DNA from 2 places in the Kocuria sp. KRD140 genome. Region 1 is predicted to be linked to the other one. Evidence: predicted binding sites of a transcription regulator. Region 1 holds the regulator's gene; the other holds the start of a gene.
What was found. The regulator HrcA, encoded in region 1, represses chaperone genes, less so after heat shock. The targets are predictions, from matches to a motif close to TTNGCACTCGNNNNNNNCGAGTGCNAA.
Positions count from the first base shown of each region.

Region 2: a site for HrcA is predicted at 5,786-5,812, ahead of groES (co-chaperone GroES). Genes of this name have one in related genera too.

Region 1 is NZ_JABFAW010000001.1:48,387-63,928, forward strand. Features, by position in the region: gene J1M36_RS00185 (DUF3043 domain-containing protein) at 1-50, shown strand, start outside; gene J1M36_RS00190 (quinone-dependent dihydroorotate dehydrogenase) at 123-1,217, opposite strand; gene J1M36_RS00195 (isoprenyl transferase) at 1,404-2,195, opposite strand; gene recO (DNA repair protein RecO) at 2,275-3,033, opposite strand; gene leuA (2-isopropylmalate synthase) at 3,125-4,879, opposite strand; gene J1M36_RS00210 (LCP family protein) at 5,051-6,490, opposite strand; gene J1M36_RS00215 (GTPase Era) at 6,757-7,806, opposite strand; gene ybeY (rRNA maturation RNase YbeY) at 7,859-8,314, opposite strand; gene J1M36_RS00225 (PhoH family protein) at 8,362-9,447, opposite strand; gene J1M36_RS00230 (GerMN domain-containing protein) at 9,592-10,548, shown strand; gene J1M36_RS00235 (16S rRNA (uracil(1498)-N(3))-methyltransferase) at 10,571-11,332, opposite strand; gene dnaJ (molecular chaperone DnaJ) at 11,329-12,471, opposite strand; gene hrcA (heat-inducible transcriptional repressor HrcA) at 12,534-13,556, opposite strand; gene J1M36_RS00250 (DUF3097 family protein) at 13,720-14,565, shown strand; gene J1M36_RS00255 (DUF4870 domain-containing protein) at 14,779-15,210, shown strand; gene hemW (radical SAM family heme chaperone HemW) at 15,216-15,542, opposite strand, start outside.
Region 2 is NZ_JABFAW010000007.1:66,722-82,263, reverse strand. Features, by position in the region: gene J1M36_RS06690 (glutamate--cysteine ligase) at 1-155, opposite strand, end outside; gene J1M36_RS06685 (class I SAM-dependent methyltransferase) at 259-1,629, opposite strand; gene J1M36_RS06680 (siderophore ABC transporter substrate-binding protein) at 1,791-2,771, shown strand; gene J1M36_RS06675 (iron chelate uptake ABC transporter family permease subunit) at 2,851-3,828, shown strand; gene J1M36_RS06670 (iron chelate uptake ABC transporter family permease subunit) at 3,821-4,858, shown strand; gene J1M36_RS06665 (ABC transporter ATP-binding protein) at 4,855-5,610, shown strand; gene groES (co-chaperone GroES) at 5,944-6,240, shown strand; gene groL (chaperonin GroEL) at 6,348-7,931, shown strand; gene J1M36_RS06650 (hypothetical protein) at 8,298-8,723, shown strand; gene J1M36_RS13105 (SGNH hydrolase domain-containing protein) at 8,714-9,691, shown strand; gene J1M36_RS06640 (SGNH hydrolase domain-containing protein) at 9,800-10,654, shown strand; gene J1M36_RS06635 (acyltransferase family protein) at 10,769-12,883, shown strand; gene guaB (IMP dehydrogenase) at 12,967-14,463, shown strand; gene J1M36_RS06625 (GuaB3 family IMP dehydrogenase-related protein) at 14,507-15,542, shown strand, end outside.

The DNA.
Region 1 (15,542 bases):
GCATGCGCCTGCCCAAGCCGCAGGTGCGCCGGGGCGAGCGTCCCGAGTAACACCCGCAGAACCCGCGAGGGGCCGGCCCACCATGGTGGGCCGGCCCCTCGTTCCATCACTTCCGTGGGTCCTCAGTGCGAGGTGCGCCGTGCGGCCCGGCGCAGGCCGCGGTTGATCCGCGCCGCCCAGAACGGCCCCTCGTACAGGAACGCGGTGTAGCCCTGCACCAGGGAAGCACCGGCGTCCAGTCGCTCGATCACGTCCCGGGCGCTCGTAGCCCCTCCCACGGAGATGAGCACGAGGTCCTCCCCCACGTGACCTCGCAACAGCTTGAGCACCTCGAGGGAACGACGCCGCAGGGGCGCCCCCGAGAGTCCGCCGGCTCCACACGCGATCACGTCCTGTGCGTCGCTGCGCAGGCCGAGCCCGTCGCGGACGATCGTGGTGTTTGTCGCGACGATGCCGTCCAGCCCCAGGTCCCGGGCCAGGTCCGCGACCGCAAGGACGTCCTGGTCCGCGAGGTCCGGGGCGATCTTGACGAGCAGCGGCACGTGCCACGACGTGACCCGGTCCGCTTCCTCCCGCACGGCTCGCAACAGCGGTCGCAGCGCGTCGAGCTCCTGGAGTTGGCGTAGTCCGGGGGTGTTCGGGGAGGAAACGTTGACCACGAGGTAGTCCGCATACGGGGCGAGCACGCGGGTGCTGCGCACGTAGTCGTCCGTGGCGTCCTCGAGACCCACGGCCTTGGTCTTGCCGATGTTGACGCCCACCACGGGGCGCGCACGATGCGTACGGGCGGCGTCCTGGGCGAGGCTCTGCAGTGCCGAGGCCACTCGCGGGGCCACGGCCTCCGCGCCGTCGTTGTTGAAGCCCATACGATTGATCACGGCGCGGTCCTCGACCAGGCGGAACAGCCGCGGACGGGGATTGCCCGGCTGACCCTGGCCCGTGACCGTGCCGATCTCCACGTGGCCGAAGCCGAGGTTCGTCAACGCGTGGGTACCGGTAGCGCCCTTGTCGAAACCCGCGGCCAGACCGAATGGGGACGGGAAGGTGAGCCCCATGACATGGACCTCGTTGCCCGGATCCGGGCGGGTGAGGCGGTGCAGCACCCGCCCCAGGCCCACACGGCGGGCCAGCTTGATCCCCGCGAACCCCACGGTGTGGGCGAGTTCCGGGTCCATCCAGGAGAAAACGAGATTGAAAAAAGCGGGGTACACGCGCATGTGGCCAGTTTTTCACACGGGGTGCCCGCTCCCGGACCACCTCGGGCGCATCACCGGCGGGTATGCCAAGTGGGCGCTGATACCACGGGAAGACGAGTTCAGGTTACATACAATCTCAATCTCAACTCGAATTATAAGTATCAATATTCAGTTGAAACTCTAAATACTGAGGACCCAATTCGGCGGTTACTCCCCCGTGGCCGGGGCCATCTGATCCATCGCTCCCCCGTATCGTCGGTTGCGGTGAGCGTAATCCTCTACCGCACGCCACAGCACACGGCGGTCCATGTCCGGCCACAGGATATCCAGGAACATCATTTCCGCGTATGCGGACTGCCACAGCATGAAATTGGACAGCCGCTGTTCTCCCGAGGACCGCAGGAACAGGTCCACGTCCGGTAACTGGGGCTCATCCAAGTACCGCTGGACCATGTCCTCGGTAATCGACCCGGGCATGAGCCGCCCCTCCTGGACGTCCCGAGCCATCGCGACCGCGGCGTCGGCGATCTCCGCGCGACCGCCGTAGTTCACGCACATGGTCAGCGTGATGACATCGTTGTCCTGGGTCTCGCGCTCCGCGGTCTCCAGTCGGTTGATCACGGACTTCCACAGGCGGGGGCGCCGCCCTGCCCACCGCACCTTGATCCCCCATTCCTTGAACGTGGGCAGCTGGCGGGACATCACGTCCCCCGTGAAGTTCATGAGGAACGCGACCTCGGCTGGGGACCGTTTCCAGTTCTCCGTGGAGAACGCGTACGCGGACACGTACGGGATCCCCAGGTCGATGGCTCCCGCGACGACCTCCATGAGGGCTCGCTCACCCTCCCGATGCCCCTCGGTACGCGGCAGTCCGCGGTCGTTGGCCCAGCGGCCGTTGCCGTCCATCACGAGGGCCAGATGTCGGGGAATGGCATCGCGATCCAGGGCGGGCACCGTGGCACCGCTGGGATGGGGCGGCGGCGGGGCGAAGCGGCTCATGCGGGGATCCTTTCGAGAAGCGACGGGGTGGTCCTCCCCCACCCTAGAACTTCCCACCGAGTAGCGGGCACTCCCCGCCTCAGCCGTCCCCGCGATCCACGAGGGCCAGGGAACGCACCGTGCGCTCCATGTGCCATTGGATGTACGCCGCCACGAACCCGGCAGCTGCGCGCGCGGTCTTGGTGCCGGCGGCGTCGATCGTGGACCAGTCCCCGCGCAGCAGCCCGTCCAGCAGCACGAACGTGGCCGCACTGGGCGCGGCGGATCCCGGCGGACGGCACTGAGGACACACCGCACCGCCGAGGGCCGCGGAGAACGAGCGATGAGGCCCGGGAGCCCCGCACCGTGCGCAGTCCACGAAACTGGGCGTCCAACCGGCCAGGGCCACGGCGCGTAGCAGATAAGAGTCCAGGATGCGCCCCGGCTCGTGCAGACCACGCGCGAGGGCAGACAGCGCTCCCACGAGCAACTGGTAGTGCTGGACTGCGGTGTCGTAGTCGTCCGCGGTGAGTTTCTCCGCGGTCTCGACCATGGCCGCCGCGGCGGTGTATTTTTCGTAGTCGGCCACGATGCTCTGCCCGTATGCCCGTTTGCCGATGGCCTGCGACACGATGTCCAGGTTCCGTCCGTGCACGAGCTGCACCTGGGCCACGTGGAAGGGTTCCAGGCGCGCACCGAACCGCGACTTGGTGCGCCGCACACCCTTGGCCACCGCCCGGACCTGGCCGTTCTCGGCCGTCAGCAGGATCACGATCCGGTCCGCTTCGCCGAGGTCGTATGTGCGCAGCACCACGGCGTCGTCCCGATAGCTGCGCGATGCGAAGGTTGAACGGGCCATCGGGTCATTGTGTCACCTACCCCGGACACGACTCCGCTGCGGCGCACCCGGGTGCCCGCAGCGGAGTCGTCGGAGAAGGGAAGGAGCGCGCTCAGTCCTGCTGGGCCAACTGCGCGTCACGCACGGCGCGGTTGACCGCGGAGATCACGGCCTTCAGGGACGCTCGCGTGGTGTTGTTGTCCATCCCCGCACCCCACAGCACGCGGTCACCCACGGCGAGCTCCACGTAGCTCGCGGCCTGCGCGTTCGCGGACGCGGACAGCGTGTGCTCTGTGTAGTCCAGCAGGCGCACGTCCACGCCCTCCGCGTTGAACAGCTGAATCAGCGCGTCGATGGGCCCGGTGCCGTGCGCGGTGCGCTCGTGGTGCTCGCCGCCCACGTCCAGGCCGATCTCCAGGACCGTGTTGCCCTCGTCCTCGGCATGGGTGGAGATGGACGTGATGCGGTAGTGACCCCACAGCTCGCCGCCGCCGTCCTTGGCGGGCAGGTACTCGTCGGTGAAGATCTTCCACAATTGCTGCGCGGTGACCTCCGAGCCCGAGGTTTCGGTGTACTTCTGCACGACCCCGGAGAACTCGATCTGGGCCCGGCGGGGCAGGTCGATGCCGTACTCGCTCTTGAGCAGATAGGCCACGCCACCCTTGCCGGACTGGGAGTTCACGCGGATCACGGCCTCGTAGCTGCGGCCCACGTCCTTGGGGTCGACCGGCAGGTACGGGACGGCCCATTCCATGTCATCGATGTCCACGCCCCGCTCCTGCGAGTCCCGCTGCATGGCCTCGAAGCCCTTCTTGATCGCGTCCTGGTGCGAACCGGAGAACGCGGTGAAGACCAGGTCACCGCCGTACGGGCTGCGCTCGGGCACGGGCAACTGGTTGCAGTACTCCACCGTGCGGCGGATCTCCTCGATGTCCGAGAAGTCGATCTGCGGGTCAACGCCCTGGGTCAACAGGTTCAACCCCAGGGTCACCAGGTCCACGTTGCCGGTGCGCTCGCCATTGCCGAACAGGCACCCCTCGATCCGGTCCGCCCCGGCCAGGTAGCCCAGCTCGGCGGCGGCCACACCGGTCCCGCGGTCGTTGTGGGGGTGCAGCGACAGGATGATGTCGTCGCGGTGGTACAGGTGCCGGCCCATCCACTCGATCGAGTCCGCGTAGATGTTGGGAGTGGCCATCTCCACGGTCGCGGGCAGATTGATGATCATCTTGCGACCGTCACCCACCTCGAAGGTCTCGGCGACCTCGTTGCAGATCCGCGCGGCGAACTCGAGCTCGGTGCCCGTGTAGGACTCCGGGGAGTACTCGTACGTGACGTCGGTGTGCTTGAGCTGTTCCTCGTACTTGCGGCACAACCTGGCACCGGTCAGGGCGATGTCCACGATGCCGTCCATGTCGCGGTCGAAGACCACGCGTCGCTGCAGGGTGGACGTGGAGTTGTACAGGTGCACGATCGCGTGCGGTGCGCCCTCGATCGCCTCGTACGTGCGCTCGATCAGGTGCTCGCGGGACTGCGTGAGCACCTGGATGGAGACGTCCTCCGGGATCAGGTCGTCCTCGACCAGGGTGCGCACGAAGTCGAAATCGGTCTGCGAGGCGGACGGGAAGCCCACCTCGATCTCCTTGTAGCCCATCTTCACCAGCAACTGGAACATCTTCAGTTTGCGCTCGGAGTCCATGGGGTCGATCAACGCCTGGTTGCCGTCCCGCAGGTCTACGGCGCACCAGCGCGGGGCCGTGGTGGCCACCTTGTCCGGCCACGTGCGGTCGGACATGTCGAACGGGAAGTTGTGGTGGTACGGGGTGTACTTGTGGACGGGCATTCCGGAGGGACGCTGCAAATTCTTCATGGGAAGGGGGCCTTTCGATCAGAAGCTTGTGGGCCGGCACCACGGAACTCCGCAGCGGGTGGTCGGCCGTGAGGATCGGTTCAGGCCCCGCTGCGGCACGTAAGCAGGAGTAGCGTCATCCCTTGCCGCATGTGATCCAACGTACCACTAGGTCGCCGGCACACCGGATCGTTACCCCGCCGCGGTCTCCTGGCACGTGAACTGCTCCGCGGTCTGGCCCTGCAGGTCGTCGGGCAGGGCGGCGTTGCGGTCCATCGTGTCACCGCTACGGAAGTCCTGGCCCACCGCGACCTCGATCCCGGGCACGTCGTAGCTCGCCACGAGTTGGCTCGGTGAGACGTTCAGGACAGCGGCGACGTCGTCCGCGGCCAGCGCCCAGTTGGGGTTGTAGAACATCTGCGTGGCCGCGAGCTGCGTGCCGGAGGACGCGGTGCGCGCCTGGTCGTAGCCGGCGCGTTCGAGCACGCTCACGAGCTGGTGGTCCCGGCCCCCGGCGTCCGTGCGGTTGCTCACCGTGATCGGCACGAGCGACGGGTCCACGGCGGGGCCGGTCGCGGTGGGCGATGCCGCCGGCTCCGTGGGGTGCGCGGCACTCGGCGCGGGGGTGGCGGTCTCCCCCACCGCGTGGGAGGGCCCGGGGGACGCCGACGGCGCGTCGCGAGCCTCCGTGACGGAGACGTCCCGACGCAGGGTCTCGAAGAGCCGCTCGGCGGGCTTCTCGTCCAGCTGCAACCGGTTGGGGTCCTGCGGGTAGGGCTCGGACGGCGCGGTCACGAACGCGATCCGGCCGGGATCGATGCCGTTGAGCGCACCGGCCATGCCCACGAGGGTGGGGATGGAGGTCAACCCCTGGTCCACGTGTAGGTTTTGGGTCATCACCTCGGCGATGTGGTAGAGCTGCGGGAGGTTGGTGAGCGTCCCGTCCGCCTGGATCTTGCGCGTGAGGGACGCCAGGAACGACTGCTGCGAGCGGATGCGGGCCTCGTCCCCACCGTTGCCGAACGCCGCGCGGGAACGCAGGAACGCGAGTGCCTGTTCGCCCTCCACGGAGGAGATCCCGGCGGGCAGACGCAGCCCGGACTTGGGGTCATCCACGGGTTCGTTGACGCACACCTGCACGCCGCCCACGGCGCTGGAGAGTTCCTTGACGGCGTTGAAGTCGGCGAGCATGAAGTGGTCGATGTTCACGCCGGTGAGTCGGTTGATCGCGGCCACGGTGCACCCAGGGCCGCCGTGTTCCACCGCACTGTTGAGCATCCCGGTCGTGGCCGGGTACACGGTGCCGCTCGTGGGGTCCGTGCACTGCGGGATCCTGACCAAGAGGTCCCGGGGAAAGGAGACCACGGTGACGGCATCGCGGTTCTCGGTCACGTGCATGAGCATCATGACGTCGGTGCGGCCCTCGGCGTCGTCCTCGCTGCCGTATTCGCTGTTGCCCTGACCGTGGCGAGTGTCCGAGCCCATGACGAGGATGTCCAGGGGGCCGTCGTCCACGTTCTCGGCACCGTCGGAGAGGTTCAGGGGGCTCGAGGTGAGGTTGCCGGTCAGGCGCAGCGCGGCGATCCCGCCGATGCCGAGCACGGCCAGCAGCCCGAACACGGCCAGGATCACGGCGATCCTGCGTACCGAGGGGCGATGGACATGGGCGCGGTGATGACGTCCGGTCTGGCGCAGGTCGTACGCCTCGCCGTCGCGATTCGTGCGGCGGGCGGGATGCGTGCTCCACGGCGCGCTCGTACGCGAACTCCGGCGGCTCCGGCGTGGTGCTGAGCTGGGATCCACCGGTGACGTCTCCTGGGGTCTCGGATCGGGGGGGCGTGCGGCCCTGACTGGTGGGTCAGGCTACGGCACCGGGTTGGCGTGTGGTGTGTGTCCGGTCAGAACCCGAGCTTGGACAGCTGTCGGGGGTCCCGTTGCCATTCCTTGGCGACCTTGACGTGCAGGTCCAGGTAGATCCGGGTGCCCAGTAGAGACTCGATCTGGGCTCGCGCGCGCGTCCCGATCTCGCGCAGTCGCGCACCGCGCTTACCGATCACGATGGCCTTCTGGGAGTCCCGTTCCACGTACAGGCTCGCGTGGACGTCCAGCATGGGGTTGTCCGGTGAGCGGCCTTCACGTTCGGAGACCTCGTCCACGACCACGGCGAGCGAGTGGGGCAGTTCGTCCCGCACGCCCTCGAGCGCAGCCTCGCGGATGAGTTCGCCCATCATGGTGACCTCCGGCTCGTCAGTGAGGTCCCCTTCCGGGTACAGGGGCGGGGAGACGGGCATCAGCGACACGAGCAGCTCGGCGATCTCGTCCATCTGGAAGCCGTCCGCCGCGCTCACGGGGATCACGTGGGCCCATCCGGCCGGCGTGTCCTCGGTGCGCTGCGCGGCCGGGCGACCGCCGGCGCCCTTGGCGGACGGCGCCGCGTCGCGACGTCGTCGTCGTGCGTCGCGCTGGGCGCGCTCCTCGGTGACGACCTCGCGCCCGAGCTCGCTCACGGCCACGAGCTGTTCGGCGAGGCGCTGCTGGGGGACGAGGTCTGCCTTGGTCACGATCGCGACCACGGGGGTGCGCCCGACGGCGGCGACGACCTGCTGGGCGATGTACCGGTCCCCCGGGCCCACCTTCTGGTCCGCGGGCACGCAGAAGCCGATCACGTCCACCTCACCCAGGGTCTGGGCCACGACGTCGTTGAGCCGCTGACCGAGCAGCGTGCGCGGACGGTGCAGGCCGGGGGTGTCCACGAGGATCAACTGACCGTCGGTGCGGTGCACGATCCCGCGGATGGTGTGCCGCGTGGTCTGCGGACGGTTGGACGTGATCGCGACCTTGCGCCCCACGAGCGCATTGGTCAGCGTGGACTTGCCCACGTTGGGCCGGCCCACGAACACGGCGAAACCGGCGCGGAAGTCAGCGGGCTGTTCAGAGGGCTGGGTCATCGCGGGTCCTCGGTCGTTCAGTCGGTGCGGGGGTCGGAGGCGGTGCGGCGCCTCACGTCATGGTCTCCACGGGCGCGTCCCGGCCCAGGAACTCCTCGAGCAGCGAGCGCTGGGCGGTGAACATGCGGGCGCGTTCGTCCTCGTGGGCGTGGTCGTGGCCCAGCAGGTGCAGCAGGGAGTGGGTGGTGAGCAGGCACAGTTCGTCCTGGGTGCTGTGGCCGGCGGCCGCGGCCTGGCGTTCGGCCACGGGTGGGCACAGTACGACGTCCCCGAGGACGCCCAGGCTAGGGTCGTCGGGGGTGCCCTCGCGCAGTTCGTCCATGGGGAAGGACATGACGTCGGTGGCTCCGGGCAGGTCCAGCCACTGTTCGTGCAGTTCGGCCATGCGGGTCTCGTCCACTACGGCGATGCTGACCTCGGTGTCGGGGTGCAGGTGCCAGCGGGTGAAGGCGAGGTCCACGAGGGCCTCGAGCTGGTCGGTGTCCACGGCGCGGTAGGCGGTGGGCAGCTCGGCCTGTTCGGCGGGGGTGTCCCAGGGCAGGTCGAAGGCCACGCTCACGGGGTGTCTCCCCCGGTGCGCTCGGACGACGCCGCTCGGCGTTCGTCCTTGCGGCGGGCTCGTTCCACGCGGTGGCGGTTGGTGGTGTCGAACTGGTCGTAGGCGGCCACGATCTCGCCCACGAGTTCGTGGCGCACCACGTCCGCGGAGGTCAGTTCGCAGAACGCGATGTCGTCGATCTTCCCGAGCACGTGTTGGACTTGGCGCAGTCCGGACTTGGTGGTCCCGGGCAGGTCCACCTGGGTCACGTCACCGGTGACCACGATCCGTGAGCCGAAGCCTAGACGGGTGAGGAACATCTTCATTTGTTCCGGGGTGGTGTTCTGGGCCTCGTCAAGGATCACGAAGGCGTCGTTAAGGGTGCGCCCGCGCATGTAGGCCAGCGGGGCGACCTCGATGGTCCCGGCCTCCATGAGCCGCGGAATGGACTCGGGGTCCATCATGTCGTGCAGGGCGTCGTAGAGGGGACGCAGGTAGGGGTCGATCTTGTCGTTGAGCGAACCCGGGAGGAAGCCCAGTCGCTCGCCGGCCTCCACCGCGGGACGCGTGAGAATGATCCGGTTGACCTCCTTGGCCTGCAGGGCGCGCACGGCCTTGGCCATGGCCAGGTACGTCTTGCCGGTACCGGCGGGCCCGATCCCGAAGACCACGGTGTGCTCGTCGATCGCGTCCACGTAGGTCTTCTGGTTCACGGTCTTGGGCCGGATGGTCTTGCCCCGGGTGGAGAGGATGCTCGTGGACAGCGCGCTCGACGGGCGCAGGTCCTGGGCGTCACGCATCATGCGGGCCACGCGCAGCACCGTGCGTTCGGTGATCTCGGTGCCGCGCAGCGCCATCGCGAGAAGTTCCTCGAGTAAGGAGGCGGCCAGGCGGGTGTCGATCACGGGCCCCTCGAGGGCCACGTCCAGGTCCCGCACGGTCATCCGCACGGCCGGGAACTGCTGCTCGAGCAGACGTAAGGTCGCGTCCCCGTGACCCAAGGTCCGGACGGCGGTCTCCCGATCCGGTACGTGCACGGTGACGCGGGTTCGTTCGGTGGGCGGAGTGCTCAGTGCCTCGGTCCCTTCGGTTGGTTCGCTCATCGGGTCCAGCCTACCGGTGCGCGCGGACCCGGACCCGCCGGGACCGACGGGCTCGCACGCCGCAGGTTGCAATCCAATAACGGTCCGCCCGGATCCACGTGCGACGTTAGCGCCCGTGGCTTCCGGTGGGTAAGTTGTGTAGCCGTGAAAAATCCCGCAGGAACGACCGAGCCGCAGCGTCGTCGCGCCACCGCGCCCGGCGGACTTCGGCGCGCCGCGACGGGGGCGCTCGCCGTGTCGCTCGCCGCGGTCGTGGCCTCGTGCGGGACCGCCGCCGACCGACCGGACCACAACTCCGAAGCCGCCCCCGGGATCGCCTCCGCACCCATGAACACGGACACGGCGATGGAAGGCGTGGCCACCGAACAGGCCCCCGTGTACTGGGTGGGCACCGGGGACCAATCGCGCTACCTGTTCCGCGAGTTCCGCACCCCGACCTCCCAGGACACGACCGACCCCGTGGCCCAGGCGGCACTCATGGTCACCTCGGCCACCCCCGCGGACCCGGACTACCGGTCCCTGTGGTCCGCCGTGGACACCGTGGGCACCTCCGTGTCCCCGGACGGAACCATCACCGTGGACCTGCCCGCCGCCGCGTTCGCCTCCCAGCTCTCCTCGCAGGACGCGCGGGTCGCACTGCAGCAAATGGTGTACACGGTCTCCGCGGCGGCTGTGACCGCCGGGCTGTTGGACTCGTCCACGGCCAAGGAGGTGCGGGTCCTCGTGAACGGGCAGAGCGGGTACAAGGCCTTCGGAGCCGTGGAACTTAATGCCCCGCTCACGCGTGACTCTGCACTGGCCGCGCCCGTGTGGCTCGTGGACCCCCAGACCGGGGCGGAACCCAAGAGCCCCGTGACGGTCTTCGCCCGCGTGCTGCCCTCGGTGCGTGACGCCCGCTGGGAGGTGCTCGAGGACGACCGCGTCGTGCACAGTGGGAACGTCGCACCCGCTTCCCCCGGCTCAGATCCGACCACGGGCACGGAACTACGCACGAGTGTCACGCTCGACCCCGGGACGTACACCGTGCGCGTGAGCGGCACGGACGATTCCGGCACCACCGTGTCCGACGATCACGCGATCACGGTGCGCGCCGGGGACTGAGCCCTCCCCGTTGGGTCCCGGGTCAGTCCCAGAGCCCGAGCACCGCGTGCAGCGCGGCCAGTGCCGCGGGTCCCGCGGTGGACGATCGCATGACAGTGGTCCCCAGGCGCATCGGCTGAGCACCGGCGGCGCACAACGCCTCGAGCTCTCCGTCACCGATCCCTCCCTCCGGGCCCACGATCACCGCGATCCGGGACCGATCGCCCCACCGGGTCACGTCCGGGGTGGACCAACGTGTGCTCGCCGATTCATGCAGCACGAGCCACAGCATCTGGGGTTCCGCAGCGATCAGCCGGGCCAGACCCGCGGTGTCCACCCAGTCACCGCGTTCGGGCCAGCGGGCGCGCCGGGACTGCTTGGCCGCCGCGGCCAGGGTGGAGTCCCACTTGGCCATGAGTTTGGCCGCGCGGTCCGCGTGGACGCGCACGATGCTGCGCTCCGCCTGCCACGGGATCACCCGGGAGACCCCGAGTTCCGTGGCGGCCTCCGCGGCCTGCAGGTCCCGGTCCCCCTTGGCGAGTGCCTGCACCAGCGTGAACTCCGGCTGCTGCGCTGCGTCGTGGTGGATCTCCTGGACGGTCACGCTCATCCGGTCCTTGGCCCCGGAGTCGAACGTGCACACCGCACGGGTGCCGTGCCCGTCCACGAGGTCCAGGGCCTCCCCCGCGCGCAGGCGCCGCACGGTCACCGCGTGCTTGGCCTCGGGACCCGCGACGTCCAGGACCTCCCCCGGGTGCGCCCGGGAGAGGTCCTCAGCGGGGACGTGGAAGACGGGGTTGGTCACAGGTCGTTGAACCGGTCCCGCAACCGGGAGAAGAACCCACCGGAGTGGTTGGTGTTCACGGTCGTACCGTCCGCTGCTTCCTCACCGCGCAGCTCGGCGAGTCGCTCGAGCAGTTCGCGCTGTTCGGAGGAGAGGTCCTTGGGGGTCTCCACCTCGAAGTGCACCTTGAGGTCCCCGCGGCCCTTGCCCCGCAGGTGGGTGACGCCCAGGTCGTCGAGCGTGACGGTCGCACCGGACTGGGTGCCGGGATCGACGTCCACCGTGCGAGCGCCGTCGAACGTCTCGAGGCTCACGGTGGTGCCGAGCGCGGCGGCGGTCATGGGGATACGCAGGCGGGCGTGGAGATCGTCGCCCTCGCGGAGGAAGGTGGGGTCCGGGTCCACCTTGAGTTCCACGAAGAGGTCGCCGTTGGGTCCGCCGGCGGTGCCGGCCTCACCCTGGCCGCCCAGGCGGATGCGGTTGCCGGACTGGATGCCGGCGGGGATCTTCACGGTCAGGGGGCGGCGGTCGCGCACGCGGCCCTCGCCGTAGCACTCGTGGCACGGGCTCTCGATCACGGTGCCGAAGCCGTTGCACTGGGAGCACGGGGCCTGGGTGGTGACCATGCCCAGGATGGACTGGCGCTGGTACTGCATGTGCCCGGAGCCGCGGCACATGGTGCACGTCACGGGGCTCGTGCCGGGCTGGCAGCACGTGCCCTGGCACGTGGGGCACACGACGGCGGTGTCCACCGTGATGTCCTTCTCCATGCCGAACACGGCGTCCTTGAGGGAGATCCGCACGTTGATCAGGGCGTCCTGGCCCTGGCGGGTGCGGGACTGGGGGCCGCGCTGGCCACCGGCTCCCGCGCCCTGGAAGAACGTCTCGAAGATGTCGGAGAAGCCGAAGCCCGTACCGGGGAAGCCCCCGCCGAAGCCGGTGTCCGTGCCGTTCTCGTTGCCCGTGGCGTCGTAGACGCGGCGCTTGTCCGGGTCGGAGAGGACGTCATTGGCGTGGGAGACGCGCTTGAACTCCTCGGCGGCCTCGGGTGAGGGGTTCACGTCCGGGTGGAGTTTGCGGGCCTTCTTGCGGTAGGCGCGCTTGATCTCTTCGGCGCTGGCGTCCCGGCTCACGCCGAGGGTTTCGTAGTGATCGCTCACGATGTCGTCGTTTCTTCTTTCGTCGGTTCTACGGTTCTACGGTCGAGCGGGGCGGGCGGCGCTCACGTGCGCTCAGCCCCCAGGTTCTTGGACAGGTAGCGGGCCACCGCGCGCACGGAGGCCATGGTCGTGGGGTAGTCCATGCGTGTGGGCCCCACGACTCCCACCTTGGACGCGGCGTGCGGACCGTAACCCGTGGCCACCACGGACGCCTCCGCCAGGGGGTCGTCGCTGTGGTCGGAGCCGATGCGCACCGCGACCCCGCGTTCGTCCTGCTGCATCTCGGACAACAATCGCAGCATGGCTACTTGTTCCTCAAGCGCCTCGAGCACCGGGGAGATGCTCTGCGGGAAGTCCCCGCTGAAGCGCGCGAGGTTCGCGGTCCCGGCCATCACCAGGCGGTGTTCGTCCGACACCGCTGCGAGCACCGCGAGCGCCCCGGTCACCGCGGTCCCGGCGTCGCGCAGTTCCTCGGGCAGGGCCGGGGGCAGGGTCACGGCGGCGTCGGGGACGTCTTCCACGGGCGTGCCGAGCAGGCGTGCGAGCACGTGGGCGCGCAGCTCCAGCAGCTGGGCCTCGGTCAGGGTGACGGGCAGTTCCACGGTGCGTTGGGCCACGCGTCCGGTGGTGGGGATCAGGATCACGAGTACGCGGGCGTCCCCCACGTCCACGAGTTCCACGTGGCGCACGGTGATCCCGGTGCGCACGGGATACTGGATCACGGCCACCTGGTGGGTGAGCTGGGCGAGCAGGCGCACGGTGCGCTCCATGATGTCGTCCAGGTCCTGGGCGCCGTCCATGAACACCTGGATCGCGCGGCGCTGGGCGGAGGTGAGGGGCTCCAGGGCTGCGATCTGATTGACGAACTCGCGATAACCTCGGTCCGTGGGGATCCGACCCGAGCTCGTGTGCGGTGCCACGATCAGCCCGTCCTCCTCGAGGGCGGCCATGTCGTTGCGCACCGTGGCGGAGGAGACGGGTAAACGGTGGCGTTCCACGAGCGCCTTGGACCCCACGGGTTCACGCGAATGGACGTAGTCCTCCACGATGGCGCGCAGGATCTGCGCTCGGCGCGGATGCTCCATGTGTCTCACCTCCCGTTGCTGGCAATTCTGGCACTCAAGAGTTCACAGTGCTAATCCTGGCAGTCAAGGGCCCGTGGGTCAGGGGCCGATTTTGATACGCTCGCGGCTGATTCGCCTGCCCGGCGGCGCGCTCGCGCCGCGGCACGACGTGGAGGAGTCGCCCGTGAACGCATCCGGCTGGTCCTGGGGTCCCCAGGACCTAGGCAGTCCCGACGTCGCCCGCACCGGTCCCGTCTCCCGGGACGTCCCCGTGGCCCGGGACATGGTGCTCGAGGACGTGGAGACCATCGGCGGGATGCGCGTGGTGGGTCTGGAGGACCGGCACGGGCGCGTGAAGTCCTTCCCCCTGGGCCCGGGCTTCCTCCTGGACGGCGAACCCGTGCGGCTGGGCCCGCCCGAGACCCGCAGCGCCCCGGCCAAGCCCCGGATCACGCGTTCGGGGTCGGTCGAGGTCGAGAACTTGCGCGCGTCCGTGGCCAAGGAGTCGCGTGTGTGGGTCGAGGGGTACCACGACGCCGAGCTCGTGGCCAAGGTGTGGGGCCACGACCTCGCGGTCGAGGGCACCGTGGTGGAACCCCTGCACGGGATCGACGACCTCCCCTCAGCCATCGCCGAGTTCCACCCCGGCCCGCAGCGCCGGCTCGGGATCCTAGTGGACCACCTGGTCGCGGGCTCCAAGGAGTCCAGGATCGCCCAGGAGGCGCTCGCGGTCCCGGGTGCCCGGGACAATGTGCTCATCCTCGGACACCCCTACGTGGACATCTGGCAGGCCGTGAAGCCCAGCGCCCTGGGGATCCGGGAGTGGCCCGTGATCCCGCGCGGGGTGGATTGGAAGACCGGGATGGCACGCGCGCTGGGCCTACCGCACCGCACACCCCAGGACGTGGGGCGGGCGTGGCAGGCGATCCTTGCACGAGTGAACACGTACGCAGACCTCGAACCGGCCTTGCTGGGCCGCGTGGAGGAGCTCATCGACTTCCTCACCGCCCCGGACGCCGCCGATTCCTGACCCGGGCTGCGCCTGACCTGCGGTGACCCACGACGTCGACGGCGCTCAAAGCCGGTGGTCTACGGCTTCGGTGACCCGCGTTAGCGGTAACCCTCAGCGTCGGTGACGCCTGGTATCGTCGTCCGGCGCGAGCCACGCGGGAACGACCGTAGGATGGGAGCACCGGCGTCCACCGACCCGGATGGCTACCGCCCGTGAAAGGCACACCCGCTCGTGACTGACGCTGCTCCCTCCCCCTCCACTCGCTCCGCCGAGACTCCGTTCGAGTCCGTGGCCCCCGTGGCGCAACCCCTGGACGTGTCCCAGGACCGGCAGTGGGCCACCCTCGCCCACCTGGGTGGCGTGGTGGGCGTACTGCCCAGCTACATGATCCACCGGGTGTTCAAGGACCGCGGTCCCTTCACCGCTCAGGAATCCCGGGAAGCCGCCAACTACACCATGCTGCCCACCCTGGTGATCCTCGCGGGCATCGTGCTCTCACTCATCCCGTTCATCGGATGGCTCTTCTCGGTCATCGCCGCCGTGACCTGGCTGTTCCTGGCCATCACCTCCGTGCGCGCGGGCGTGACGGTCAACCGCGGCGAACCGCACCAGTACCGGTTCAACACCCACCTCTACGACAAGTTCGCGGCCCGCAACTCCTGACACGGTCACCAGTCGAGCAAGCGGCGCGTCACGGCGTCGGCCATCAGACGCCCCGCGTCCGTGAGGACCGCGGACCCGCGGAGGGCGGCGGCGCCGTCCAGCCAGCCGTCGGCGATCAATCCGGCCACCGCGTGCCGCCCCTCCGGGCGCAGCCCCTCGAGCGGGATTCCCTCACGGATCCTGATCCCGAGCATCACGTGTTCCACGTACTGCGTCTCGCCATCCAAGGTCTCGCGGCCCACGGCCGGTGAGTCACCCCGGCGCACGGCGGCCGTGTAGGGCAACGGGTGCTTGAGATTCCACCAGCGCACGCCGTCACTGTGTGAGTGCGC
Region 2 (15,542 bases), on a different contig from region 1:
TCCCCCTCCTCACCGAACTGCGGGTGCTGCGCCACGAGGGCATCGAGGACCTCCTGGCCGCGCGGGGCGAGCTCGCCGCTCTCGCGCTCGACCAGGGCGACCTCCCACTCCACACCCAGGGTGGAACGTTCGGAGCTGTGGAAATCAATCTGCACGGCGTGGTCCTCTCATGGGTGCACCGGGATCGGCGGTCGTGACCTGAACCGGGACGTCGTTGCCGACCACCGGGGTGTCGCGCGCGGTCCGAACACAGGGGTATCAGTGTACGAGGTTTACGGCGAGCACCACGCGCCGTTCCTTCCCCGCCTGCTCGAGTCGCGTCATGACCAGGGTCGCTCGCTGTGTGCCCCGGGGTGCAAGTTGCTTACGCAATTGCTCGGGGGTCACGTCCGTGCCGCGTTTCTTGATCTCCAGCGTTCCCACGTCCTGCTCCCGCACCCACTTCTTGAGGGTCTTCACGGTGTGGGGCAGCACCTCGCGCACCTCGTACGCGGTGGCCAGCGGGGTGTGCACGAGCGTGTCCGAGCTCAGGTACGCGATCGCGGGATGGATCAGCCGCGCTCCGATGCGCTGCGCGAGATCGGTCACGAGCCCCGCGCGGATCACCGCGCCGTCGGGCTCGTAGAAGTACTGCCCCACCGCGCCCAGCAGATCCCCTTCCGCCGCGGGCGACTCCCACGTCGCGGAGGTCAGTTCGGCCGCCGACGACGCCGCGGCACCGTCCCGGGATGCGTCACCGCTCCGGCCGTCCCCGGCACCCGGCGCGTCCTCACCCGGCACGAGCGTGTCGTCGGCGGCGCCGGGAAGGCGGGGCGCGCCGTCGTGCCCGAGGACCAGGGCGGCGCGTGCGACGTCCGGGCGGCGCACGGCGTTGAACCACAGCGCGGCCTCCACCACGTCACCGTGCTGCGAGATCCACTGGGCCTCCGCGGCGCGCGGGACGTGCTCGTGGGGGATGCCGGGACCGAGCTTGGCACCCACGGCGAGCCCCCGGTCCGCGAGGTCCGTGACGAAGGACAGGGGAGGGGAGAAGGCCTCGGGGTCGAACAACCGCCGCATGCGGCCGTGACCCGAGACCCGGCGCGCGGGGTCCAACCACACGCCCTGCGCGGGACCGGACTCAAGGGCGTCCAGGTCCAGGGACTGGGCGTCCGCGCACACCACCCGGGCGCGCGGCCAGCCCGTGAGGTTGACGGTCGCCACGGCCGCGGTGACCGGGTCCCGCTCGACCGCGGTGACCGTGCGCTCGAGCGCGGCCAGGGCCAGCGAGTCCGCGCCGATCCCACATCCCAGGTCCACCACGTGCTCGATCCCCGCTTGCGCGAACCGCTGGGCGTGCAGGGCGGCCACCGACCACCGGGTGGCCTGCTCCACACCGTCGCGCGTGAACACCATGTGACGGGCGAAGTCCCCGAACTTGGCGTGGGCCTTGGCGCGCAACCGGGACTGGGTGAGGACCGCGGCCACGAGCTCCGGGTCGTGGCCCTGTGCTCGCAGGGACTGGGAGAGCGCGAGCGTGGCCTCCGGGTCGTAGGGGCCCAGCGAATCCAGCAGCCGCATCCCCTGCGGGGTCAGCAGCTGGGCGAGGCTGCGGGTCTCGGCGTCGTCGGGAGCGGTGGAGGCGTTCACGCGTCCATCACATCACGGCGCGGGGAAGCCGCGGCGAACGCGCGGGCCGCGACGCCCGTCACAGAGCCATTTACATTACGATCCGCATCCCTAATTAGGTTAGGCTCACCTAGTGGCTGGCCGCCCGTAACAGACGACCCCGCGAGATTGCGAGAAGATCCATGTCCATGAACCGATTGATCCCCGGTGTGGCGCTGAGTGCCGTGGCGGCACTGGCCCTCGTGGGATGCGGTGCCAACGCCCAGAACGCCTCCGACACCCAGGCGTCCTCGGCCACCGTGACCGTCACGGACAACAAGGGCGAGCAGACCGTTCCCGCACCGCCGCAGTCCGTGGTGGCCACCGACAACCGGGTGTTCGAGACGCTCGCGGACTGGGGCGTACAGCTCAAGGCCGCCCCCAAGCAGCTGATCCCGAACGGCATCTCCTATGCGAACGACGACGCCGTGGTGGACCTGGGTTCGCACCGCGAACCGAATCTCGAGGCGATCGCCGGGGTGGACCCGGACCTCGTGATCAACGGGCAGCGCTTCGCGCAGTACTACGACGACATCAAAAAGCTCGTCCCGGACGCCGCCATGCTGGAACTGGATCCGCGCGACGATCAGCCGCTGGACGAGGAACTCAAGCGCCAGACCACGGCCCTGGGCGAGGTCTTCGGCAAGCAGGAGGAAGCCCGCCGACTCACCGACGGGCTCGACCAGGCCGCCCAGCGCGCCAAGGACGCCTACGACGGCCAGTCCACGATGGGCGTGATCGTCTCCGGTGGTGACATCGGGTACGTGGCACCGAGCAAGGGACGCACGATCGGCCCGCTGTTCGACATGGTGGGGCTGCAGCCCGCGCTGAAGGTCGAGGGCTCCGACAACCACCAGGGGGACGACATCTCCGTGGAGGCCATCGCCCAGTCCCGCCCGGAACTGCTCATCGTGCTGGACCGTGACGCGGGCGTGAAGACCTCCGAGGGTGCCAGCCCGGCGTCCGAGGTGATCGAGAAGTCCGAGGCCCTCAAGGACGTCCCCGCGGTGAAGAACGGCAACGTGGTCTACCTGCCCGCGGACACCTACACGAACGAGGGGATCCAGACCTACACCGAGATCCTCGACGACATCGCGGAGAAACTGGGAGGCCGGAGCAACTGATCCCTCCCACCCCGCACGACCACCGACGCCCCGCGGGAGCCTCCCGCGGGGCTTCGGCATGATCCAGGAAGCACACGTGATGGTCTCCACTGCACAACGTCCGACCCGCACGGGGGTGGCCCGGGACTGGAAGTTCTGGCTCGCCCTGCTGGTGGTCCTGGGACTGCTCTGGCTGTCCCTGGTCACGGGGGTCGCGGACCTTTCGGACGCCCAGGGTGAGCAGTTCCTGGGTCTGACCCGGATTCCCCGCACGGTGGCCCTGGTCCTGGCCGGTGCCGCGATGGCCATGTCCGGGCTGGTCATGCAGTTGCTCACCCAGAACCGGTTCGTGGAACCCACGACCACGGGCACCACCGAGTGGGCCGGGCTGGGGTTGTTGCTCATGATGATCCTGGCCCCGGACGCCGGGTTGAGCGCGCGGATGATCGGCGCGATCGTGGCCGCGTTCGTGGGGACCATGGTGTTCTTCGCGTTCCTGCGCCGGGTTACGCTGCGTTCCTCCCTGATCGTGCCGATCGTGGGGATCATGCTCGGGGCCGTGGTGGGGTCGATCTCCACCTACCTGGCGCTCGTCACGGACCGGTTGCAGAACCTGGGCGTGTGGTTCGCCGGCAGTTTCACGTCCGTGCTGCGCGGCCAGTACGAGACCCTCTGGGTCGTGGCACTCGTGGCGGTGCTCGTGGTCATCACCGCGGACCGGCTCACCATGGCGGGACTCGGCGAGGACATCGCGACCAACGTGGGATTGAACTACAACCGGATCATCCTGATCGGCACCGGACTCGTGGCCGCGGCCACCGGCGTGGTCACGGTGGTCGTGGGCAACCTGCCGTTCCTGGGGTTGATCGTGCCCAACGTGGTGTCCCTGTTCCGGGGCGACGACCTGCGCTCCAACCTGCCGTGGGTGTGCCTGCTCGGGATCGGCCTGGTCACGGTGTGTGACCTGATCGGGCGCACGATCATCGCGCCGTTCGAGGTCCCCGTGTCCCTGATCCTGGGCGTCGTGGGCGCTGCGGTGTTCATCGCCCTGTTGCTGCGAAGCCGGCGCCATGTCTGAGGTGACCGCGCTGCGCCACGACCGGGCGCGCACTGGATCGGGGGCCTTCGTCTCCCCAGCCCACCGCCACCGCTACTGGATCACCGCGCTGTCCTTGTTCGCGGCGGGACTCGTGTTCTGCGCGGGCATCCTCACGTGGGACAACCCCCTGCCGTTCGGCACCCCGGGGTTCTGGCGGATCGCCGAGTCCCGGGCCACGAGCGTGGTGGTGATCCTGATCGTGGCGGTGAGCCAAGCCATGGCCACGGTCGCGTTCCAGACCGCCGCGAACAACCGGATCATCACGCCGTCGATCATGGGTTTCGAGTCCCTGTACGTGCTCATCCAGACCTCGGCGGTCTACTTCCTGGGTGCGGTGGGGGTCAGTGCGGTGCAGGGGCTGCCGCAGTACGCCCTGCAGGTGAGCCTCATGATCGTGTTCGCGCTGGGGCTCTACGGCTGGTTGCTCTCGGGCAAGTACGCCAACGTGCAGGTGATGCTGCTGATCGGCATCGTCCTGGGCGGCGGGCTCGGCGCGGTGTCCACCTTCATGCAGCGCTTGCTCTCACCGAGCGAGTTCGACGTGCTCAGCGCCCGCTTGTTCGGCTCGGTGGCCAACGCGGATCCCGGGTACTTCCCGCTGGCCGTGCCGCTGTGCGTGGTGGCCACGGTGGCTCTGTACGTGCACTCCCGCACGCTCAACGTCATGGCCATGGGGCGGGACGTGGCCACGAACCTGGGCATGGACCACCGCCGGGAGCTGCTGCTCACCCTGTTCTGGGTGTCCATCCTGATGGCGGTCTCCACGTCCCTGATCGGGCCCATGACGTTCCTGGGGTTCCTCGTGGCGATCCTGGCGTACCAGTTCGCGGACACCCACGACCACCGCTACGTGTTCCCCATGGCCGCGCTGATCGGTTTCGCGGTGCTGTCCGGGGCCTATTTCGTCCTGAAGAACGTCTTCTACGCGGAGGGCGCTGTGTCCATCATCATCGAGCTGGTGGGTGGCAGTGTCTTCCTCTTCGTGATCCTGAGGAGGGGCAGACTGTGATCCAGTTGACCGGACTGGTCAAGGAGTACGGCACGGACTTGGCGATCGGGCCGGTGGATCTGCAGATCCCCGCCGGTGGCGTGACCGCGCTCGTGGGGCCCAACGGCGCGGGGAAGTCCACGCTGTTGACCATGATGGGTCACCTCTTGGGTCCCGAGGTCGGCACCGTGGAGATCGGCGGTCACGACGTGAGCAGGACGCCGCCGCGCGAACTCGCCAAGGTGGTCTCCACGCTGCGCCAGGAGAACCACTTCACCGCGCGGCTCACCGTGCGCCAGCTCGTGGCGCTGGGTCGCTTCCCCTATACGCGTGGGCGGATCACCCGGGACGACGAGCGGATCATCTCCGAGTCGATCGACTTCTTCGACCTGGGACCCCTGCAGAACCGTTACCTGGACCAGCTCTCGGGCGGTCAGCGCCAGCGCGCCTACGTGGCCATGGTGCTGTGCCAGGACACCGAGTACCTCCTGCTGGACGAGCCCCTGAACAACCTGGACATGCGCCACTCGGTGCACATGATGCATCACTTGCGCCGCGTCGCGGACGAGCTCGGACGCACCGTGCTGATCGTGCTGCACGACATCAACTTCGCGAGCCACTACTCGGACTGGATCTGCGCCGTGAAGGACGGTCGCGTGGTGGAGTTCGGCCCGCCCGAGCAGATCATGACGGACGAGACCCTCACGCGCGTGTTCGACACCCCGGTCACGTGCCACGACGGTCCCCACGGACGGCTCGCGGTCTACTACTGACGCGGCACGGACGGCTCGCGGTCTACTACTGACGCGGCACGGACGGCTCGCCGGCCACTACTGACGCGGCCGCGGGGAGGCTGGGGACAGCGGCGTCGTACCCGTGGATTGCGCCCAGAGGCGAGCGTGGCGGGCGCGCCTTGACCGCGTGCGGCCCGTCTCCCTACAGTGATGATTAGCACTCTCATGGTGAGGGTGCTAAAGGCCAGGCGCTCAATCGGCACCGCGACGACGGTTGGCACGCCAACTGGCCTGTGGCGGACGCGGTCATGGGACCCCATGACACGGCGCGTTCGCACACCGTCTCACACGCCTAGAAGAAAGGGAGAGATCGTGTCGGTCTCCATCAAGCCTCTCGAGGATCGCATCGTGGTTCAGCCGCTGGCCGCTGAACAGACCACCGCTTCCGGTCTGGTCATCCCGGACACCGCCAAGGAGAAGCCGCAGGAAGGCACCGTCCTGGCCGTGGGCCCGGGCCGCGTGGACGACAAGGGCAACCGCATCCCCGTGGACGTCAAGGAGGGTGACGTGGTCATCTTCTCCAAGTACGGCGGGACCGAGGTCAAGTACAACGGCGAGGAGTACCTGGTGCTCCCCGCGCGCGACGTGCTGGCCGTCATCGAGAAGTAATCCCCGCAACGACTTTCGTGCGCGGTGCCCGGACGTTCGCCCGAGAACGGGCCACGCGGGCACCGCGCCGTCATTTCCACACCCTTCTCGTTTCGTAAGGAGCACACATGCCCAAGCAGTTGGTGTTCAACGACGCCGCTCGCAAAGCGCTCGAATCCGGTGTCAACCGACTGGCCGACACCGTCAAGGTCACGCTGGGCCCCCGCGGGCGCAACGTGGTCCTGGACAAGAAGTGGGGCGCACCCACCATCACGAACGACGGCGTGACCATCGCCCGTGAGGTGGAGCTCGAGGATCCGTACGAGAACCTCGGCGCCCAGCTGGCCAAGGAAGTGGCCACCAAGACCAATGACGTCGCCGGTGACGGCACCACCACGGCGACCGTCCTCGCGCAGGCCATCGTCAAGGAGGGTCTGCGCAACGTGGCCGCCGGAGCGGCCCCGGGCGACATCAAGCGCGGCGTGGAAGCTGCCGTGGCCACCGTGGCCCAGCGTCTGCTCGACAACGCCCGCCCCGTGGAGGGCAAGGACGTGGCCCACGTGGCTGCGATCTCCGCGCAGTCCATGGAGATCGGCGAACTGATCGCCCGCGCCTTCGAGACCGTGGGCACGGACGGTGTGATCACCATCGAGGACGGTTCCTCCACCGAGGTGGAGCTGGACGTCACCGAGGGCATGCAGTTCGACAAGGGCTACCTGTCCCCGTCCTTCGTCACGGACCCGGAGCGCCAGGAAGCCGTCCTGGACGACACCTTCGTGCTGCTGTTCCAGGGCAAGATCTCCTCGGTCCAGGACCTCATGCCCGTGCTCGAGAAGGTGCTGCAGGCCAAGAAGCCGCTGACCATCATCGCCGAGGACGTCGAGGGCGAGGCCCTGTCCACCCTGGTGGTCAACAAGCTGCGCGGCACGCTCGACGTCGTGGCCCTGAAGGCCCCCGGTTTCGGTGACCGCCGCAAGGCGATCATGCAGGACCTGGCCGTGCTCACGGATGCGACCGTGATCACCCCCGAGCTCGGCATCTCGCTCGAGGGCGTGGACGTGTCCCAGCTGGGCAACGCCCGCCGGATCACCGTGACCAAGAACCAGACCACGCTCGTGGACGGTGCGGGCTCCTCGGAGGCCGTGGCCGAGCGTGTGGCGGAGATCAAGGCGGAGATCGCTCGCACGGACTCCGAGTGGGACCGTGAGAAGCTCCAGGAGCGCCTCGCGCGCCTGGCCGGTGGCATCTCGGTGATCAAGGTCGGTGCTGCGACCGAGGTCGAGCAGAAGGAACGCAAGCACCGCATCGAGGACGCCGTGTCCTCGACCCGCGCGGCCCTCGAGGAGGGCATCGTGGCCGGCGGCGGTTCCGCGCTGGTCCACGCCTCCAAGGCGCTCGACGGCACGGACCTCGGTCTGACCGGGGACGCGGCTACGGCCGTGACCATCGTGCGGCGCGCCCTGACCCAGCCCCTGCGCTGGATCGCGGAGAACGCGGGCCAGGACGGCAACGTCGTCGCGGCGCGTGTGGCGGACCTCGAGCCCGGCAACGGCTACAACGCCCTGACGGACGAGTACGAGGACCTGCTCGCCGCGGGCATCATCGACCCCGTCAAGGTCACCCGTTCCGCTCTGCAGAACGCGGCGTCCATCGCGGCGCTCGTGCTCACCACCGAGACGCTCGTGGCCGAGCACAAGGGCGAGGACGCCTGACGCGTCCCACCCCGCCCACCTCGGTGGGTGACCGGGAATCGGCGGTTCACTCCTCCCGGGAGTGGGCCGCCTTTTCCCATGTCGTGTCGCGTAAGGACCCGCACCGCGAACGGTTCGCATCCTGCCGCGGCGCCCCCTTGGCTGAATCAATGCCGTCCGCCCCGAAGCGCTCCTCGCACGATCCCGGGTCGAGCGCTGCCGGTTCCGTGACCGGCGCCGCGGTCGCTTCCGCGGACGACGGCGCCCACCCCCGTATCGGACCGGCGGCACCGCAGGACGCGCGCCCCGCCGATGCCGCCGCCCGGGTGGCCCGGTACTGGCTGCACACGTTCAAACGCTTGTTACCCCCTGGCCACGCTCACAATCTTGCTGACCCTCGCCGCGCTGTGGGCGTTCTTCCTGACCACGCAGATCGCCCAGTTCCGTTCGCAGGGTGTGGCATCCGTGATGTACGTGGAGAACTTGGCGCTCGCTGCCGAACAAGTGGATTACTACGCGGCGGGTTGGATCGCGTTGTGGCCGTTGCTGTCGGCGGCGGCGATCATCGTGGCGGGGCAGCCTGGGTCCCGGATCGGTTTCGACCGGTTCCTCTCGTGGGGCCCGATCGTGCGCCTGGGGGATGCAGCGTACGCGCTCTACCTGGTGCACTGGCCGCTGCTGATTACCTACCTGGTGCTCCGTGACCGCCCGGACGCCGGAGCCCTCGCGGGAACCGCCCTCGTGCTGGCCTCGGTTGCGCTCGCCCTCCTTCTCACGCGCTGGTTCGAAGAACCCCTGAAGCGGTGGTCGTGACCGGAGGCCCGGTCGTGGCGAGTCGGACTCGTGATCGCGGTGTGCATGGGGCTCGTGACGGTGACCGCCGGCGCGTGGGAACGGGCGGAGCTGCAACGCAACCATCGACTGGGGGAGAACGCGTCCGCGAACAACCCTGGCGCCGTCGCCCTGCTGCCGGGCTACGAGTTCCACGGCGACCCGACCGCGCCCGCGCTGCCGCGCCCCGAGGAACTGCCCCACAGCGCCGCAAACCTGGGCGGGGGCTGTCCCGAGGACGTCGAGCTGCCCAAGCAGTTCCGGCAGTTCTGCCGCGAGCCGGTGGCCACGGAGGACCCCGCCCGCACCGTGCTGATGATCGGCAACAGCCACATGCAGCACTGGGTCCCCGTGCTCGAACCGCTGGCCCCGCGAACGGGTGGCGCGTGCTCGCCTTCATCCAGCATGGGTGCTCCTACACGGTGGCCGCGGAACTCGAGGACGCCGAGGCGTGCGCGACCTGGTTCGAGGGCAGCGACGAGATGCTCGCCGCCGCGGACCCGGACCTCGTGTTCGTGCAGGGCACCTTCAGCGAGCCGGACGGGGAGACGTGGAAGCCGGGCCTGGAGACCCGCGTGCGCGCCCCCGTGGCGGACGGCATCCAGGTGGTGGGCATCCGGGACACCCCACGGTTCCACGACGCCTCGGCCGAGTGCGCCGCGCTGCGCAGCCTCGAGTCCTCGGAGTGCGAGATCGTGGCCCCCATGCTCGACACCCCCGACCCCCAGCGGGACCTGGGCTCCAAACTGGAGGGTTTCGCGCCCGTGGACATGACCGACGTCGTGTGTCCCGACGGCGCGTGCCGGCCCGCCGTGGGCAACATGATCGTCTACTTCGACGACGACCACCTCACCGGGATGTATGCAGCCTCAGCCTCCCACAGCTTCGCCCAGCGGGTGTCGGACGCCCTGCAGCAGGACGGGATCACGGGGATCGCGTTACCCGAGTAACTCCTTGTCAGACGGGGGAGGTCTACTATGGCCTGCGTGCTTCCCCCCGATCGAACCCCCACTCTCTCGCCCGCCCCCTGTTCACCCAGCGCCGGCACGTGGTCTGCGGTGGAGCGTCACCGCACGGCCCAGCTCGAGGCGCGGGCTGAACTCAACAACCCGGGGGCTCGGGTGCTGGAACCCGGCTACGAGTTCACGGGGGACGAGAACGCGCCAACTCTCCCTCGGCCGGAAGAGCTGGCGGACTATCACGCGGATCTGGGGTCGAAGTGCCCCTCGGACATCGACATCGACTCCTCGGTCCGGAAGTACTGCACGGAGGTCCTGGGCAACGACGACGCCGAGAAGACGGTCTTGGTCTTGGGGAACAGCCACGCCCAGCAGTGGATCCCCGCCATCAAGACCTACGCCCAGGACCACAACTGGCGGGTGATCGCGTACGTGGGGCAGGGATGCTTCTACACGGAGGCGTCGCAGCAGCCGAAGACCCAGCCGCACTGCGCCGGGTGGTTCGAGCACTCGGAGCACCTGCTCACCTCCAACGACTTCGACACAGTCTTCCTGCAGGGCACGTTCGCGAGCGTGGAGTCCGAAAGAGTGAACGAGAACCTCACGTCCGCCATCCGGCGTCTCACCGGGCGCGGAACGACGGTTGTGGGCATACGCGACAACCCTCGGTTCAAGGAGGGTCTCACCCAGTGTGCGTTGGCTCTGGACCGGGACGACCCCCAGTGCACCCAGGTGCCCCCGGCTGTGCGTCAGGACGATCCTCAGAAGGCTCTAGCCGACGGGATCGACGGGTACGTGACGGTGGACATGACGTCGTTCATCTGCCCCGGGGGATCGTGCCACCCGGTCATCGGCAACGTCTACGTGTTCGCGGACACCAACCACCTCTCCGCGCCGTACGGGGAGAGCCTCATCGATGCTTTCGGCGACCAGCTCACCGAGGCACTGAGCTGATCCGACCGCGCGTCCTGGGCGAAGCGGGGTGAACACCCGGCACAGGGCGCTCCTGCGCAGCGCGGCGGCTTTCGAGGAGGCCTGCGGCGCCGCGCAGCGGTTACGATGGCCCGCATGCTTCCCTCCGAACACCGCGACGTGCCCAGTGTGCTTGCAGACGGTGCCGACCGTTCGACCAGCGACACCGGATCACTCGGTTCGTCGACTGCGCAGCGGGTCCAGAAGTACTCGGGGTTCCGCCCCGAGGTGCAGGGGTTGCGGGCGATCGCGGTGCTGCTCGTGGTCGTCTATCACGTGTTCATGGGCCGGGTGTCCGGTGGTGTGGACGTCTTCCTGCTGATCTCGGCGTTCTTCATGACCCTGTCGTTCGTGCGTCGGATCGAGGGCGGGCGGCCTCTGGGGCTGGGCCGGTACTGGCTGCACACGTTCAAACGCCTGCTGCCCCTGGCCACGGTGATCATCCTGTTCACCCTGGCGCTCATCTGGCTCGTGTTCCCGCGCACGGACGTCGCGGAGTTCCGGTCCCAGGGCGTGGCCTCGATCCTGTACCTGGAGAACTGGGCGCTGGCGTCCAACGCGGTGGACTACTACGCGGCGGACCATTCCACGGCCTCGCCGTTCCAGCATTTCTGGTCCCTGTCGGTGCAGGGTCAGGTCTTTCTGACGTGGCCGTTGATCTTCGGGCTGGCCTGGTTGGTGAAGCGTCGGACGGGTCGCAGCAGCGTGCCGGTCCTGGCGGCGTGCTTCGGTGTGGTCTTCGCCGTGTCCCTGGTCTTCTCGGTGGTCACGACGGCCACGCAGCAGCAGTTCGCGTACTTCGACACCCGTGCCCGGTTGTGGGAGTTCGCCCTGGGGTCCTTGGTGGCCCTTGCCATTCCCTACCTGAACCTGCCCCGTGTGGTGCGGCTGGTGCTGGGCTGGCTCGGTTTTGTGAGCATGGTCCTTGTGGGCATTCTCGTGGATGTGCAGGGCGCGTTCCCGGGTTGGATCGCGTTGTGGCCGCTGCTGTCGGCGGCGGCGATCATCGTGGCGGGGCAGACGGGATCGCCGATCGGTTTCGACAGGTTCCTCTCGTGGGGTCCCATCGTGCGACTGGGGGATGCGGCGTACGCGCTCTACCTGGTGCACTGGCCGCTGCTGATCTCCTACCTGGTGGTCCGGGAGCGGCCTGTGGCGGGGCCGCGCTCGGGTGTGGCGCTCGTGGTGGTCTCGATCGTGCTGGCGCTGCTGCTGACGAAGTTCGTGGAGAACCCGTTGAAGCGGTGGAAGTGGCCGGAGGCGAGGAACTGGCGGCTCGCTCTGGTCATTGTGATCTGCATGGGTCTGGTGCTGGCGAGCGCCGGCACGTGGTCTGCGGTGGAGCGTCACCGCACGGCCCAGCTCGAGGCGCGGGCTGAACTCAACAACCCGGGGGCTCGGGTGCTGGAACCCGGCTACGAGTTCACGGGGGACGAGAACGCGCCCGTACTGCCTGCCTCGATGCAGGACCAGTGGGTGGGACTGCCCCGCGCCTGCGAGGGAGAGTACAAGAGTGCAAACCGAACGGCCCAGGGTTTCTGTCGGCAGACGGAGAAGGTGGAGAACCCGACCAAGGTGGTGGCCGTTGTTGGCAACTCCCACATGGAGCAGTACATGGGCGCGGTGATCCCGGTGGCGGAGGAGGAGAACTGGCAGCTGATCTCGGTGCTGCAACCCGGGTGCGGCTTCGGCGTGGAGGGTCAGTCGAGCACGTGCCGCGATGGAAACGAGGCCGTCATGGACTACCTCGAGGTCCTGAAACCGGACGTTGTGATGACCACTTCCACCCGCTCGGAGCTCATGGACGGGGGCGCCGAGCACGTGGTGAGCGGGCTCGAGGAGCTCACCCAGGACCTTACGGAGCAGGGCAGCATAGTGGTGGGATTCCGGGACAACCCCCGGCTGGACTTCGACCCCACCCGCTGCATCGCGGAGAAGGGCCGGGACGACGAATCCTGCCGAGTTGCACGGCAGACCGTTCTCGGGGACACGGATCCCGCCTCGAGCCTAGACAGCATTCCGGGCTTCGTGGGGATCGACCCCACAGACCTGATCTGTCCGGTGGACGTGTGTGCACCCGTGATCGGCAATGTGGCTGTGTGGCTCGACTCGCACCACCTCACGTGGGACTACACGCGCAGCATGGCCCCGCTGTTGCACGACACCCTGGTCCGCGCGGTCCAGGTCACACCGGGGGTGGCCGCGGAGTGAGCCCTCGGCGCGCGCCGTAGACTGGTGGGGACATTCTCGCGTGAAAGGGATTATTCGTGTCTGAACCCGTGCCCACGGCCCTCATGGACGACCCGTTCGGCTTCACCGGACTGACCTACGACGACGTGCTGTTGCTTCCCGGCAACACGGACGTGATCCCGTCGGAGGCCTCCACCAGGACTCGCTTGTCCCGCAGGATCACGCTGGAGGCTCCCGTGCTCTCTGCCGCGATGGACACCGTCACGGAATCGGCCATGGCCATCTCCATGGCCCGCCAGGGCGGGCTCGGCGTGATCCACCGCAACCTGTCCATCCAGGACCAGGCGGATCACGTGGACCGCGTCAAGCGCAGCGAGTCCGGGATGATCACCAACCCGGTCACGGTATCCCCGGAGGCCACGCTCGCGGAACTGGACCGGTTGTGCGGCTACTACAAGGTCTCCGGTCTGCCCGTGGTGGACGAGTCCCAGAAGCTGCTCGGGATCATCACCAACCGGGACACCCGCTACCTGCCCGAGAGCGATTTCGAGACCCGGCTCGTGCGGGACGTGATGACCCCCATGCCGCTCGTCACGGGCAACGTGGGGATGAGCCGAGACGAGGCCCACAAGCTGCTGGCCACGCACAAGATCGAGAAGCTGCCGCTCGTGGACGACCAGGACCGGCTGACCGGGCTGATCACGGTCAAGGACTTCACCAAGGCCGAGCAGTACCCGCTGGCCACCAAGGACGACGAGGGCCGGTTGCGCGTGGGTGCCGCCGTGGGCTTCTTCGGCGACGGCTACGAGCGCGCCATGGCGCTCGTGGAGGCCGGGGTGGACGCCCTGTTCATCGACACCGCCAACGGTCACTCCCAGGGCGTGCTGGACATGATCGCCCGGCTCAAGAAGGACTCTGCCGCCGCCCACGTGGACATCATCGGTGGGCAGGCCGCGACCCGCGCGGGCGCCCAGGCGATCGTGGACGCCGGCGCGGACGCCGTGAAGGTGGGTGTGGGTCCGGGTTCCATCTGCACGACCCGCGTGATCGCGGGCGTGGGCGTCCCGCAGATCACCGCGATCAACGAGGCCGCCCAGGTCACCATCCCCGCGGGCGTGCCGCTGATCGCCGACGGCGGGCTGCAGTTCTCTGGGGACATCGGCAAGGCCCTCGTGGCCGGTGCGGACTCCGTGATGCTCGGCTCCCTGCTGGCCGGTTGCGACGAGTCCCCCGGGGAACTCGTGTTCGTGGGCGGCAAGCAGTTCAAGGCGTACCGCGGTATGGGCTCGCTCGGGGCCATGCAGTCGCGCGGCAAGAACACGTCCTACTCCAAGGACCGCTACTTCCAGGCGGACGTGGCCGACGACCAGAAGCTCATCCCCGAGGGCATCGAGGGCCAGGTGCCCTATCGCGGGCCACTCGCGTCCGTGCTGCACCAGTTGGACGGTGGGCTGCGCCAGACCATGTTCTACGTGGGCGCGCACAGCATCGAGGAGCTCAAGCACAAGGGGCGGTTCGTGCGGATCACGCCGGCCGGGCTCAAGGAGTCCCACCCGCACGACATCACCATGACGGTGGAAGCCCCCAACTACAAGCGCTGATCGCGCCAGCCCCCGCGCTCTCCGCGCGGTGAAAGGATCCCTCGTGAGTTACGACATCGAAATCGGGCGCTCCAAGCGGGCACGCCGCACGTTCAGCCTGGACGAGATCGCCCTGGTGCCCTCCCGACGCACGCGCGACCCGCAGGACGTGAGCACCTCGTGGCAGATCGACGCCTACAACTTCGACATCCCCGTGGTGGGTGCGCCCATGGACTCCGTGATGTCCCCGGCCACGGCGATCGCCCTGGGCCGCTGCGGCGGTCTGGGCGTGCTGGACCTCGAGGGCCTGTGGACCCGCTACGAGGACCCGCAGCCCGTCCTGGACGAGATCGCGGACCTCAGCTCTGAAAACCTGCCGCAGGCCACACGGCGGATGCAGGAGCTGTACTCCGCCCCGATCCAGCCCGAGTTGATCAAGGCCCGGTTGGCCGAGATCCGCGAGTCCGGGGTGATCGTCTCCGGCTCCCTGTCCCCGCAGCGCGTCGTGGAGCACTACCGCACCGTGCTGGAGGCGGGCGTGGACCTGTTCGTGATCCGCGGCACCACGGTCTCCGCCGAGCACGTCTCGCGCACCCAGGAGCCCCTGGACCTCAAGAAGTTCATCTACGACCTGGACGTTCCCGTGATCGTGGGCGGCGCCGCGGGCTACACCCCGGCCCTGCACCTCATGCGCACGGGTGCGGCGGGCGTGCTCGTGGGCTTCGGGGGCGGCGCGTCCCTGCGCACCGAATCCATCCTGGGCATCCACGCGGCCATGGCCTCGGCCATCTCCGACGTCGCCGCGGCCCGCCGCGACTACCTCGACGAATCGGGCGGTCGGTACGTCCACGTGATCGCCGACGGCGGTCTGGGCACCTCGGGTGACATCGTCAAGGCCATCGCCATGGGCGCCGACGCCGTGATGCTCGGGACCCTGCTGGCCCGCGCGGAGGAGGCCCCGGGTCAGGGCTGGCTGTGGGGTCCCGAGGCCCACAACCCGCACTCACCGCGCGGTGTGCGCACCCACGTGGGGACCGTGGGTCCTCTGGGTGAGCTGCTCAACGGGCCCTCGCGCCACGTGGACGGCTCCTCTAACGTGA